2 linked regions of the Parashewanella spongiae genome follow. The protein of the gene in region 1 binds, or shares a complex with, the protein of each later gene. Links are inferred from orthologs where the notes say so. Each region holds a gene or a part of one and is shown on either strand. Other genes may lie near its edges.

Region 1 (8,279 bases):
GTAATCACTGCTACAGCTAAAATCATGCCGACAAAGAACAAAAACAATTTAATGAGCTGTACAAAACTTTTAACTGGCAAACGACGGGTTAAATGATGGCTATCAGCAATTGCATTACCGGCATCCATAGCCGCATAAATCGAACGAATAATAAGGATAACACTGATCAGATACAGGCCACGTTGCGCCACAGCAGCAAACAAAGGGTATTCTGAAAGTACATAAGACATCAACTCTGACAACACCAACACAGGAAGTATCACGATCAATTTATCAAATACTTTGTATTGAATAAGCACATCGTCCCAAGTGGCTCGCGTGCGCTTGATCAGCGCATGGATCATTTTGACAAGCACCCGTTTCGCAAGCAAATATATTAACCAAACAAAGACAACGGATAATGTTAATATGGCAACTGCAGTCAACACAGAGGCAAGCTCTGCATTCCACCCTTGGTCGATAAGCCACTTAGTGGCGTTCTCTGGCACATCAATTTTCACTCAGCACTCCTTGGCGATACATTATACCAATCACAGATAAGTCGTTCACTTTTCAATCTAAGCTTGAGTATATATCGAGCCTACTTCAAAATGCAGCATAACTTTTCGATTGGATCCTTAATACCATGTTAACAGGTGCTTTAAACCTTACTGAGTTACTCGCTGAATTAGCCAAATTTCCAGACTTTGACGGCAACTATCAAGTCAACTTATCAGTGATTGAGCCGCTTAAGCAAATTCAAACGCCCACAGAAATCGTTGTCATTATTGGCACATGGTGTCCAGATTGCCATCGTGATATTCCACGCTTCAACGCCATCATAAATGCCATTGGCAATGCAAACATTCAAGTGAAATATTTTGGCGTAGATAAACAAAAAGTCGATGTACAAGGACTGGCCGCTCAATACGAATTTAGCCGTTTACCAACTTATATCGTTAAGCAACAAGATAGTGAAATTGGTCGTATCATCGAACGACCTGAGTTAACACTAGAAGAAGACTTAGTGAAGTTACTTAACTGAACCTTGTAAAGTTTGGGCTAATTGATGAAGTACGCCTTCACGTAACGCCCCGCCCGACAGGTTAATCGAAGTGATTTCGAGTAACTCAAACAGCGCCAACATAATCGCGACGCCCGTCGCTAATGTTGGTGCTCGCTCAGGTGTTAAGCCTTCAATATTACTTAAGGTTGAACATGTTTGTTGCAGTATTTCAGTTCTAATTTGCTTGAGGAACGCTAATGTTATGACCTCGTCAAAGCCACGGTATCTCAACAATTCCACCAAAGTTTGAACACTTCCAGATGCGCCTACGGCACGAGAACATCCATAGGATTTAAGCATCTCTAAATGAGGTGATAAGACACGTTGAACTTGAGTGACCACGTTATCAAAATCCGCTTTTTGGTAGGGGAATTGAGAAAAATACGGCTGCTGATAACTGACACAACCTATCGGAAGGCTCGTTTTATACAAAAGTTTGTCACCGTCACCGATAATGAACTCGGTACTGCCACCACCAATGTCGATAACCAAACGGCGAAATTCGCCTTCTGTGGTATGAAACATCCCTTGATAAATAAGCTCGGCTTCTTGATCGCCAGAAATTATTTCAATACGTTGTCCCAAGATAGCCAACGCCTGCCCATTGAAATCGTCAGCGTTGCTAACATTTCTTAAGGTCGCTGTCGCAATGATCTTAGTTCGTTCAGACGGGATTTGATGCTGTTTGAGCTTTTGAGCAAACATGGCCAAACAATCCAGCCCCCGAATCATAGCTTCTGGTGTTAACTCACCATCGGCTTTAATGCCGTTGGCGAGTCGTACTTTGCGTTTGTATTTTGCCACAACATTAGGCTGGCCACATTCAAACTGGGCAACCAGCATATTAAAGCTATTAGAGCCAAGCGTTATGGCAGCAGCAAATCGAGAAGTCATTTATGAATGTCTGCGAGTCCGATCATGACGCTGCGGGCGGCTTTTTCCTCGTGGAGCGCCGCCAGGACGAGAGCCTGAGTTGCGTTCTCGAGTTGTTCTCGGTACGTGCTTACGGTGGATGGCAGCAGGTTTAGCTAAATCATCCAATAACGCATCACGGGCATAGCCTGTCACTGGGATAGAATGCTGAATGTAGTCTTCAATCGCAGGCAGGTTCAGAGCATATTCTTCACAAGCAAAGCTCACTGAAATCCCCTTTTGACCGGCACGACCTGTACGTCCGATACGGTGAACATAATCTTCACAGTCATCGGGCAAATCAAAGTTATACACGTGCGATACATCCGCAATGTGTAACCCGCGCGCCGCCACATCCGTTGCCACTAAAATATCAATTTTGCCACTGGTAAATTGCTCTAAAATGCGTAAACGCTTCTTTTGCGGCACATCACCGGTAAGTAGCCCCACTCGGTGTTTATCGCCTTCAAGCCATGACCAAAGTTTTTCACAGATGTGTTTAGTGTTCGCAAACACGATGGCTTTTTCTGGCCAATCTTCCTCAATCAAACTCATGAGCAATGGAATTTTATCTTCTGCGGATGGATAAAATAACTCTTCTTTGATGTTTTTTGAGGTTTTTTCTTCAGGAGCAATTTCGACTTTAACGGGATCATTCATATGATCGTAAGCCAATTCTTGCACTTTCATTGACAATGTCGCTGAAAACAACATATTTAAACGTTGTTTTGAGTCTGGCATTCTGCGAAATAAGAAACGGATGTCTTTTATAAAGCCTAAGTCGAACATACGATCAGCTTCATCTAGCACAACCGCTTGGATCGCGCTTAAGCTGATCACACCTTGGCGAACGTAATCGATAATTCGCCCAGTGGTACCAATAAGAATATCCACGCCTTTTTCAAGCACTTTCATCTGCACATCGTAGCTTTCACCACCGAACACAATCCCAACTTTAAGTTTTGTGTGGTCTGAAAGCAGCTTGGCGTCTTTGGCGATTTGAATCGCAAGTTCACGAGTCGGCGCCATGATGATCGCACGGGGCTGATTTAATTGACGCGATTCTGGAGCTGGAGTCGTCAACAAGTGATTAAAAGTAGCGACCAAAAAGGCCATGGTTTTACCCGTGCCGGTCTGTGCTTGACCAGCAATGTCTTTCGTCTGAAGAAGTACAGGTAAAGATAAAGCTTGAATTGGAGTACAAAACTCGAATCCATTTTCACTTAAGGCTGATTTTACTTTAAGATCCAAAGCTAGATCAGCAAATTTTTGACTTGATAAATGTGTATCGCTCATAGCGTAGGCATACCAGTTAGGGTTGCAACAATATCAATTCTGAAAGAATTGATAAAAATACTTGACCGTTTGTAATAACAACAATAAAAAAAAGGTCTGTTAAAAAATCCGGAGCTGAGCACTTGATTCTTAGTTCTCACTTTCGATGCTTTTAGCTGCTACGTATTTATTATTTACGTTAAAATGGCAGCATTGCATTACAAGGCATAAAAAGCTGACATTTAGCAGTATTCGGACTTGAAAGTACAAGTACGTATCCCAATATACAGGTTAAGCCGTTAACAAACCAGCAATGGCAACCGAACTGGAGAACTTCATGAGTGATAAAATTATTTACCTAAGCGACGACAGCTTTGAAAACGACGTATTAAAAGCTGAAGGTCTTGTATTAGTAGACTTCTGGGCAGAGTGGTGTGGTCCTTGTAAAATGATTGCTCCAATTCTTGACGATATCGCTGAAGAATACGCCGGTAAACTAACGGTAACCAAGTTAAATGTTGATCAAAATAACCAATCTCCTGCTAAATATGGCGTACGTGGCATTCCTACATTGCTTATTTTCAAGAATGGTGAACTTGCAGCAACTAAAGTTGGCGCATTGTCTAAAACTCAATTAAAAGAATTTGTCGACGCTCAACTGTAAGTTCAGCCTCGAAATCAACACAAAAAACATGAAACTTGGCACAAATATCGATTAATTGTGTCAAGTTTTTCTAAATTTCTGGACGAACTCCTTACTTAGTGCTAGTTTGTTATACAAATAACATCGAAATATTCAATTCTCACTCACTGAACCATAATCCTGGATAACAAAACATTACTGTCATAACATCAGTAGATTTTGTCACGCAAAACAAGACCCCCAACATGAATTTATCAGAACTTAAAGAGACCCCCATATCCAAGCTAGTCGAACTAGCTGAAAGTATGAAACTAGAAAATATGGCCCGTGCACGTAAGCAGGACATCATTTTCGCCATTCTAAAAGCACACGCAAAAAGCGGCGAAGACATCTTCGGCGGTGGTGTATTAGAAATTCTCCAGGATGGTTTCGGCTTCCTACGAAGTGCTGGCGGCTCCTATCTCGCAGGTCCAGATGACATCTATGTATCGCCAAGCCAAATACGCCGCTTTAACATGCGTACTGGTGATACCATTTTTGGTAAGATACGCCCTCCGAAAGAAGGTGAGCGTTACTTTGCATTATTGAAAGTCAACGAAGTTAATTTCGACAAACCAGAAAATTCTCGTAGCAAAATCTTATTTGAAAACCTAACACCGCTTCACGCTGATGAACGTATCCGCATGGAGCGTGGTAATGGTTCAACGGAAGACATTACCGCACGAATTTTAGATTTGTGTTCGCCAATAGGTAAAGGCCAGCGTGGTTTGATCGTTGCACCGCCAAAAGCGGGTAAGACCTTACTACTACAGAATATAGCTCAGTCGATCACTCATAATAATCCCGATGTATTGTTGATGGTATTGCTCATTGACGAACGTCCTGAAGAAGTGACCGAAATGCAACGTTTGGTTAAAGGTGAAGTGATTGCTTCAACCTTTGATGAGCCTGCTAGCCGTCACGTTCAAGTGGCTGAAATGGTCATTGAAAAAGCCAAGCGTTTAGTTGAACACAAAAAAGACGTTGTCATTTTGTTAGATTCTATCACTCGTTTAGCGCGCGCTTACAACACTGTGATCCCTTCATCGGGTAAAGTACTTACCGGTGGTGTTGATGCTAACGCTCTACATCGTCCAAAGCGTTTCTTTGGTGCCGCTCGTAACATCGAATTCGGTGGCAGCTTAACAATTATCGCGACCGCCTTAGTGGATACTGGTTCTAAAATGGATGAAGTCATCTACGAAGAATTTAAAGGTACCGGTAACCAAGAGTTGCATCTTTCTCGCAAAGCAGCTGAAAGACGTGTCTTCCCAGCGATTGACTTTAATCGCTCAGGTACTCGTCGTGAAGAAAAGTTAACCACACCCGACGAACTTCAGAAGATGTGGATTTTGCGTAAGATCCTTAATCCAATGGATGAAGTAGGCGCAATGGAGTTCTTAATCGACAAGCTGGCTTTAACCAAAACCAATGATGAATTCTTTACGGCCATGAAACGCGCTAAATCCTAATAACGCGTGCTCAATTCACACAAAAAACCAGTCATTTGACTGGTTTTTTTATGCCACCGCCTGCTCTCTTTAATAAAATTTAATCTAATCGGCTCGATTAATAAACCATACTTACTTATATTGTGCGCCTAACTCATTAAATTATATGCATTAAATTATTGTAGGTCCTGAGCATGTCTGTCGAGCAAATCAAATACAGTGTTTTTTACCCTGATGAAATTACCAATGTTGACGGGAAAATTAATACCGTAGAAGCAGGTAAATTATCAAAAGCTTACGTTAGGTGTTATGAACGAGAAGAAGGTACCAATAAGGTACTAGGCAATTTTGAATATCAAGTAACAAACGAAAATGGTAAGCATCGACTTACTGAAATTTACAGTGAAAAAAAAAGACCCTTCAGAGTTCAGCTCGCGGCCTTTCATTTTGCCAAAAATTGGCATGAAAAAAATAACCAAAATTACCAATTTTCATTTGACGATTATAAAATAATTTCAGAGCCTGCGCTGTCTATCGAAGGCGTAAAAACCAGTAAATCATACGCGATAAGTGAGCAACAAACTTCAAGTTCGAACAAAGAGTTATCTACTGAAATCGATAGTGTTTCACTACACACCAGTTTTGACGCTCTATCACTTTCTTCACATTTTAGTCCCGAACAACCTCATGTTGGCTCTTTTATTAATTGGTGGCAAAACAAAATCACTGCTAGCACAGATCATACTCGTCATCATGTGACTCAATTAAGTGAAGCCGATGACATGATTGCTTCACAACTTAGTAAACATCAGTTTCAAACAAACTCAGCCGTATTGGTCGATAAAAGCTGTACACAATCCTTAGCAGAAGTTAAGCGAGGAATGCCTACACTAGTTCAAGCGCTAAGAAAAAAGCACCCTAATAAAACCATATTATTTCCGCTTGGGGTAAATGAAAGAGGTTGTTTAACCAATGCTCATACTGTCTTAGGCATAGTGACGCCAGAAACAATGCTTATTATTGATTCCGACAGATTTAATTTTTATGGCGTTATTAAATCGGTGAGCACACGATTTCAAGGTTTGTTTGATACCACGAATTGCAGCCGTTATGCTGCTTATACCTGCATTGAATTAGCAAAAAAACTTGATGTACAAGCGGACAACATTACAGAAAGCGCTATTAAACAAGCACTGTCCTCTGATGTTTCCCCTCCATCATTAGATGTACTCGATAACTTATACCATCCTGTAACCACCGAAGAAGACGATACGGTGTACGATGAAAGTGTTTTCAGTGGAAACTATGAGAAATGGCTTAGTGTCGATGTTTCAGAATAGTAAACGGCGGATCAACTTAGTCACAATATTACCCTCACACCCAAGTATTCATAAGCAATTGATAGTAATGTCAAATACAGTAATTAATCTCTCACTCAGCAAGAGATAAAGGTTTTCAGTACAAGGCGCATGTTCGAAATACTAAGTACCTGACCATAAGTTTCTTAAGATTTTCTAGTGCCTAGTTTCACCACTCTACTGTGTTGCAACTTCGGTTAAATAGCTACGGCTATGCGCCCTACATTGCGTCTTGTATAGCACTAAACCTGAACACAATAATTATCAAAGAACTTATCGACAGGTACTTATATTCCCTACGACTGCCATACAAAGCTGGCGTTCAAGTAGAGTAGGCTACTGGCTTCGCTATCGCTTATCCAGCAGCCCCTCTTCGATTCCGTGCATGAGGTTTTCCCTCACACGGCTCTGTTGTTACACTTCTCTCAGCCCCTTCACTTTGCTTATCATCTTGTCGTGGGTAAATACTCAAGACCAGCTTGGCGTAATTTTTCGTAAGCACCTCGTGATAGATACTTGCTTCGACGTTGACTTAAGCGACGATGCCAGCGATAGAACCGGTTTACTACAAATCCATTTATTCTGAAAAATACACCTCTGGGATAACCTATCCCACCAAAATAGTGTTTCCATCCCCTCAGAACTTGATTAACCTTATTTATCAGTACGCCAAGTGTATTTGAGGTTCGGTGTTTCACTATGTCTCTGATTTTATTTTTCAGCTTTGTTTGGCTCTTCTTAGACGCCTGTATCTTGATGTAACTGGTGCCTTTGATGAGGCCTGTGATCCGTTGAAAGTTAAAACCGAGGAAATCAAACTCATTCATCAGCTTTCCCATATCCACACAGTGGGTTTTACTTTGATTTAGCTTCAGACCTTCATCACTTAATTGCTGTGTTATCCAGTCCAGTTGCTCTTGTGTGTAGGTTTGCTTCAGGGCGGGATCGCGCTTTAGGTCTTGAAAAAAATAATTAAAGAAATTTTGAACTTTCCTCTATAACGATGATCAGATCGACAAATGAATACTGATTTGAGCCTGATTATGGACGTAATGAAAGAGATTGAGCAAATTGAAGACCATCGTGTAGAAGCCAATAAAGAGTATGATTTAGCGGATATTATTTTTCTTACTATTGCCGCAGTGCTTTGCGGTGCGACAGGGTGGAAAGCCATCAACATTTTTGGGGAAGCTCAATTAGATTGGTTAAGACAATACCGTCCATTTAGTAACGGTATCCCGACAAGACATTCAATTGGAAGAATAATTAGAGGTGTTAAAGCCGAAAGTATGATGTCTTGCTTTATTAACTTTTCCAACACATTACGGGAACGAGATGGTAAAGAGCATATCAGCTTTGATGGTAAAGTGGCTTGTGGTTCTAAGCACGGGGATAACGTAGCAGCGCTTCAACTAATGACGGCAATGGTTGTGGATAATGGACTGATAATACGTCAAAAAGAAACGTCGACTAAAACGAACGAAATCCCTGTAATGCAATCCATGCTAAAACACATGGACATTGAAAATGCAGTTATTACCGCTGACGCCATGCAC
Region 2 (5,422 bases), 2.7 Mb from region 1 along the record:
ATTGGCGAACGTTTTGTGGGTAGGAAAGCTCAGAATGAAATTGTTGAAATACTAAAGAGTAAGCCAGTTGTTGAGCCGAAAGGCGATTATATTTTGACTCGGATTTTGCAATTAAAAGGTCAGGAGCAAGGCGTCAATAAAGGAAGTAACGGTCATCGAGATTACAACGGAAATGAAGTTTTTAATAATGTTGATAGTTTTGAGCGCTATGTCTATTTCCATGGTACTAATGAAGAATATAAAATTGGCTCAAAAGCGTCACATGGTTGTATAAGAATGAAAAATGAAGATATTGTGGATTTGTTTTCATTCATTCAAGAAGGGAGTCCTGTTTACATCGAGTTAAGTGCTTGTGAATAAGTGTGATTTTGCTTTAGATTTAGGGCTAATCTTATGAGTTAACCCTAATAGATCAAAATTGGTTAAGTAGATAATACTTCAAATAAATTCTTTTGATCTTGTGTCATTGATTCGGTTGGTGTCAATACCGCACTTTCTAAAGCATGGTTGCAACGGTTACTACAGCGCGCTGAAGTACCTTTAATGTAGGTTTCTAAAACTAATTTTGCTCTTTCTAGGCTTGCACCGTAACGGCTAATTACTTGCTCAACAGTAACATGCTCTTTCGGATCATCTTGCCAGCAATCATAATCGGTTGCTATGCCTATTGTGCAGTAACAAATTTGTGCTTCACGCGCCAAAAAAACTTCTGGAACATTTGTCATACCAACTAAATCGGCATTAACTGCATTTTTAAGAAATAAACTTTCAGCTTTTGTACCAAGTCTTGGCCCATCTACACAAGCGTATGTTTTATTACGATGAATACTTATATCGCACTTTTCTGCCGCATTAGATAAAGCGTCAGCTAATGCTTTGCATGTTGGCTCTGCCGTTGATACATGGGCAACTAACCCATTTCCAAAGAATGTTTTTTCACGTGTGTTTTTAATAAAATCAAAATATTGATCAGCAATAGCCAGATCACCAGGCTTAATGTCTTGTTGTAAACTACCAACGGCAGAAAGACCTATAACTTGTTTAACGCCTAAGCTTTTTAATGACCAAATATTAGCTTGATAATTTACCTCAGATGGCAACAACGAATGATTGCTACCATGGCGAGGTAAGAATAGAATTTCTTTGCCGTGATATACACCGCGAACAATTTCAGCAGACGGTTTGCCATAAGGCGTATCAACATCATGTTTTTCAATAGTGATTAGACCATCGATATTATAAATACCTGTTCCACCAATAACGGCTAACATAGTTTTTTCCTTTCTTTTCAGCTCACTTGAGCTGGTAATTTTGTTATCCAATCTTTTATTTCGTCTCGTACACGACGATAGTGCGAAAGCGCTTCCTCTTGTGACTTTGCTAATTGAGCAAGCTTTGGTGGGTCATCAAACTGACGTGTAATGACATTAGTTTGATCAGGGAAAGTAGGGCAGTTGCTTGCAGCGTGTTCACAAACTGCGACCACATAATCGAACTTTTCGTCATTAAATTCAGATAAAGTATTCGACTGATGATGACTAATATCTATGCCTATTTCATCCATAACCTTAACGGCAGATGGATTAAGCCCATGGGACTCAATACCAGCAGAATAACTCACAAATTTATCACTGAGCAAAGAGTTTGCAAGCCCATGAGCCATTTGACTACGGCATGAATTTCCTGTGCATAAAAATAAGATAGATTTCATAGTATTTCCTCACATTTCACTACAGCTGGCACCGAATGCAAAACAGCTATAACAGCGATGGTGTTTTAAGTTAACTTGTTTTGTCATGCTTTCAACAAGCGTTATAGCTTGAAAATAATCTTCATCATCATCAACTAAAGTGCACGCATAAACTTGCATTTGACCATTTTTTTTAATAATCATTTTTGAAGTAGCACACATATAATTTTTCCGCTGAACTTCGGTTTGATACGATGTCATACAAGTTGTCGTTATATGCGGCACACTAGGTAGTGAACCTGGGGGAAGAAAATCAGGAAAAGCAACAATGTGTGTGTCAAAAGGTAAGCCATTAAGTTCAAATAGATCTTGATATTGCTTATCAACTAATGTTGTATTTTCACCTTTACTCATATGTCGAGCGAGTGACACATTAAAACCATTATTGTGCAATAACCTCATTCCAATAAATGCTTTAGCGAAATTGCCTGTTCCACGGCCATTATCATGCTCAGCTTCGATAGGCGAATCGATGCTGATCCTAAATGAAATTGCATGCTGATTTTTGGCCTGTAAAGTTTTAAGTGACTCTATCCGTTTGAATAAAGGGTCAGTGCCATTCGTCAAAACAATACAAGGTTTAAATTTTGATGCGTAATCTAAGATATCAACTATATCTTTAGCGAGAAAGGGCTCTCCACCTGTAAAAGAGAATTGCTCGACGCCAAGTGTAAGAGCTTCATCAATGTAAGGTTTTATTTCATCAAATTTTGGAGTTTGTAGTCGTTTATCAGATGGGCTAGAACCTTCTAAACAAAAGTCACATTCAAGATTACATTTAGTTCCAGTATGAAACCAAAGTTCATTTAAAGCATGAGGTTTAATATATCCTCTCGCATCACCAGTGGGTGTAATCGACCAATGTTGATTATCTGAAATAAGGCTCATTAACAGCAACTCTTTTTAACTACCGGTGATGGTGTGCAACAACTTGAATCATTCAATGAATCTTTATGAGATGAAAAATCAAGTGCTTTTATTTGAGCTTTAAATAAACCTAAATGTTTTTCAAAACTTCCATTGAACTCAAAGTGTTCGGAAAATCTTGATTGTTGAAGCGTGTGAAAAGTATTGCCGCTAACATTAACCAGCTTATTTTGATAAAAGGTCGTTGATTGATCGAAATTAAAAGATTCTTTGCTGTGAGGAATCGAACCAAGGTATTTGACTGATTGGCCATAGTCTTGAGCATCTGTCTCAAGATGTACCGCTTTAAACAATCGGTAAGTTGCTGAGGTAAACTTAATATCTTCCAACCGATTGGCTAATTGTTCATTATCGACAGTGATAACTCGGCTATTGACTAATCTTGGCTCTGTGAACCCAACTGATTTAGCAAGGTTTTCAAAATCGTTCCAATACAGAGCGCCACTTAAACACTCGCCATAGAGCAATGGATCTTGACGTAAGTGGTTTGGTACACGTTTATCAGCATAAACATCGGAGAAATATATTTCACCACCGGGTTTTAAAATTCGAAATATTTCTTTGAGAACGGCGTTTTTATCAGGGCTTAAGTTAATTACGCAATTTGAAACAACCACATCGAAACTATTGTCTGCAATATCGAGTTCGTTAAGTTTTTCGATATATCCTTTTAAAAAGGTGGTGTTTGCGCAATCAAAGCCAAATTTCATTCGGTGGTAATCGATATGTTTATTTGCAATATCAAGCTGCTCGTCGGTCATATCAACACCTGTTACGGAACCGCGTTCACCAACCATTTGTGCGATGGCATAACAATCACGACCTGCACCACATCCCAAATCAAGTACATGACAGCCTTCAAGTAATTCAGGGGTAACTAGACCACAGCCGTAATAACGAATTAATACATCATCATGGATATTCGATAAAATTAATTTAAGCTCAGGAGTTAAATCATCATCAGTACAACAAGCATTGGTTTGTAAATCATCGGAGCCTGCTAATACTTTACCGTAATAATCTTTTACTGCGTCATGGGTATCAGTGTTCGATTTTGCTTGAGAAGGTGAACAACAGTTGGTTGAATTAGACATGAGAAACTTTCCCTGAGAAATGAAACAATTCATCGATAAGACTCACTAAGGCTTTGCGAGCTGTACGGTTATCAGTTTGTAAATCGATAAATACTTTTTTTAGATCAGAAACATAATCAATATCATAACCAGATAATGTGTAACGAACATTCAATTCTTTCACAGAACAGAGCTGAGCCAAAGAATCAGATAATATATTCGTGCTCCATGGTAGCGCAGATAAATCTGGCCAATATAAGTTGTTGGCCATGATTACAACTCCTCCATCATCAGCGTGACTGAGCGCAATATCATTAAATGTAAGCGCGGTAACCACTTCATCAAAATGAGTTTGATTAAGAATAGGAGCATCAGTTCCGATCATAATTAATTGCTGGTGGCCTTGAGAACGTAATTTATCATCAACATAATTTAAGCGTTCACCGAGGTTGAATATGGATTCTGAAGTCTCAAATGGCGTCTGAGAGATAACACGCGCGTTGCTAAATTTGGATTTAGCCCACTTAATATCGTTTTTACTAGAACAAGCAACTACCACATTACCTTGCCAATGTTCAGCATCCTCAATAACACAAGCTAAAAGTGATTCAGCGATACGGAGTGTAATTTCTGGTGATGTGTCTTCAGCAAGCCTTTGTTTTCCTTGATGGAGTTTAGGTCTTTTGCAAAAGATGACAAGAGTTGGGAGCACGGTAGTCATAGTTGTTATTTATTCGTTTCACATTGATTATTTTTATTAAGATAAAAGACCTGAGCAGAGTTAATTTAATTTCCATCTTTTTGAAATTTGATTTTTAACCTAAATAAACCGATTGGGAGCGTTCATATAAGCAGAATAATTAATGATTGCAAAGCATGAATCTGACATTGAGCACATTTATTAAAAACCCGAAATTAATGAATGGTTACTCACTTTTGCGTTGTAAAAATGTTCATATCGGTTAATTTCAAGTAAAATACAGATAAAAGTGATTTCTTATTCAACCTGGACCACATAACTATTCCGTGTGCGCAATGTCAGATGAATAGCAGCAAGTAGTGGTTACCGACATACAAAACTGTCGTTACTTCGTTTCTAGCCGGCGCTGGAGTGACGAGAACTCATCGGTATACTTTCTTCCGCAACCTTCCTAATGAAACAGTATTGTTGATAGCAAACCGTATAGGTTAGGGGGTTAATATCTTTGCTTAGTTACAGTTTTTTTATTACGTTGCAAAATGATTTTAAAAAACTGTTAGTGCTACAGCTTTCTATGGGTTGCTGGGTTATTGTAAAAGTGTAACTATCACGAATGCCTTTAATTGCAGGTTTTGAGCTTGAGTTAAGTAGTATGCTCACAGCTTCTGGTAAATTTGGTAATAATTGATCCGCAACGGGTTTCTTGTAGCGATACAAGTAAACTTCAGTATCATTGGCGGCAACACTTTTTATCACGAGTTTTTGTGCATTACAGTCAAATAAATGCAAATCTTCTACATGAGTTATTTTTTGGTGCAAATTATCCCAACGGACGCTTATAGTTCCGACTGGTAGGCTCATACTTCTAGTCTTGGTATAAATAATCTTATTGCTATTTTAACGAATAGCTTACCTAAAGTCTTGGTGCTATACGTTAAATAAAATTTATTAAAATCAGCAATCAAGGATGTT

What was found.
Region 2: the proteins of trxA (region 1) and E2I05_RS11440 are in contact, whole or in part, in an NMR structure (PDB 2IPA), measured with the Bacillus subtilis proteins. The link is inferred for Parashewanella spongiae from one-to-one orthologs.

Annotation. Positions count from the first base shown.
Region 1 is NZ_CP037952.1:222,718-230,996, reverse strand. Bases 2,383-5,232 are described here. They hold trxA (thioredoxin TrxA), read left to right. Parts: upstream 2,383-3,569; coding sequence 3,570-3,896; downstream 3,897-5,232. Other genes in these bases: rho (transcription termination factor Rho), read left to right, coding at 4,121-5,232; rhlB (ATP-dependent RNA helicase RhlB), read right to left, coding at 2,383-3,253. Also shown: E2I05_RS00945 (mechanosensitive ion channel family protein), read right to left, coding at 1-500; E2I05_RS00940 (thioredoxin family protein), read left to right, coding at 626-1,024; E2I05_RS00935 (Ppx/GppA phosphatase family protein), read right to left, coding at 1,013-1,939; more of rhlB, read right to left, coding at 1,940-2,382; more of rho, read left to right, coding at 5,233-5,386; E2I05_RS00915 (hypothetical protein), read left to right, coding at 5,560-6,705; E2I05_RS00910 (group II intron maturase-specific domain-containing protein), read right to left, coding at 7,170-7,550; E2I05_RS00905 (ISAs1 family transposase), read left to right, coding at 7,743-8,279. UniProt on the Bacillus subtilis protein: Participates in various redox reactions through the reversible oxidation of its active center dithiol to a disulfide and catalyzes dithiol-disulfide exchange reactions.
Region 2 is NZ_CP037952.1:2,926,385-2,931,806, reverse strand. Bases 1-2,708 are described here. They hold E2I05_RS11440 (arsenate reductase ArsC), read right to left. Parts: upstream 1,712-2,708; coding sequence 1,289-1,711; downstream 1-1,288. Other genes in these bases: E2I05_RS11430 (methyltransferase domain-containing protein), read right to left, coding at 2,638-2,708; E2I05_RS11435 (radical SAM protein), read right to left, coding at 1,721-2,638; mtnP (S-methyl-5'-thioadenosine phosphorylase), read right to left, coding at 423-1,271; E2I05_RS11450 (L,D-transpeptidase), read left to right, coding at 1-360. Outside these bases: more of E2I05_RS11430, read right to left, coding at 2,709-3,771; E2I05_RS11425 (DUF2064 domain-containing protein), read right to left, coding at 3,764-4,471; E2I05_RS11420 (hypothetical protein), read right to left, coding at 4,964-5,311. UniProt on the Bacillus subtilis protein: Catalyzes the reduction of arsenate [As(V)] to arsenite [As(III)]. In vitro, can dephosphorylate para-nitrophenyl phosphate (pNPP).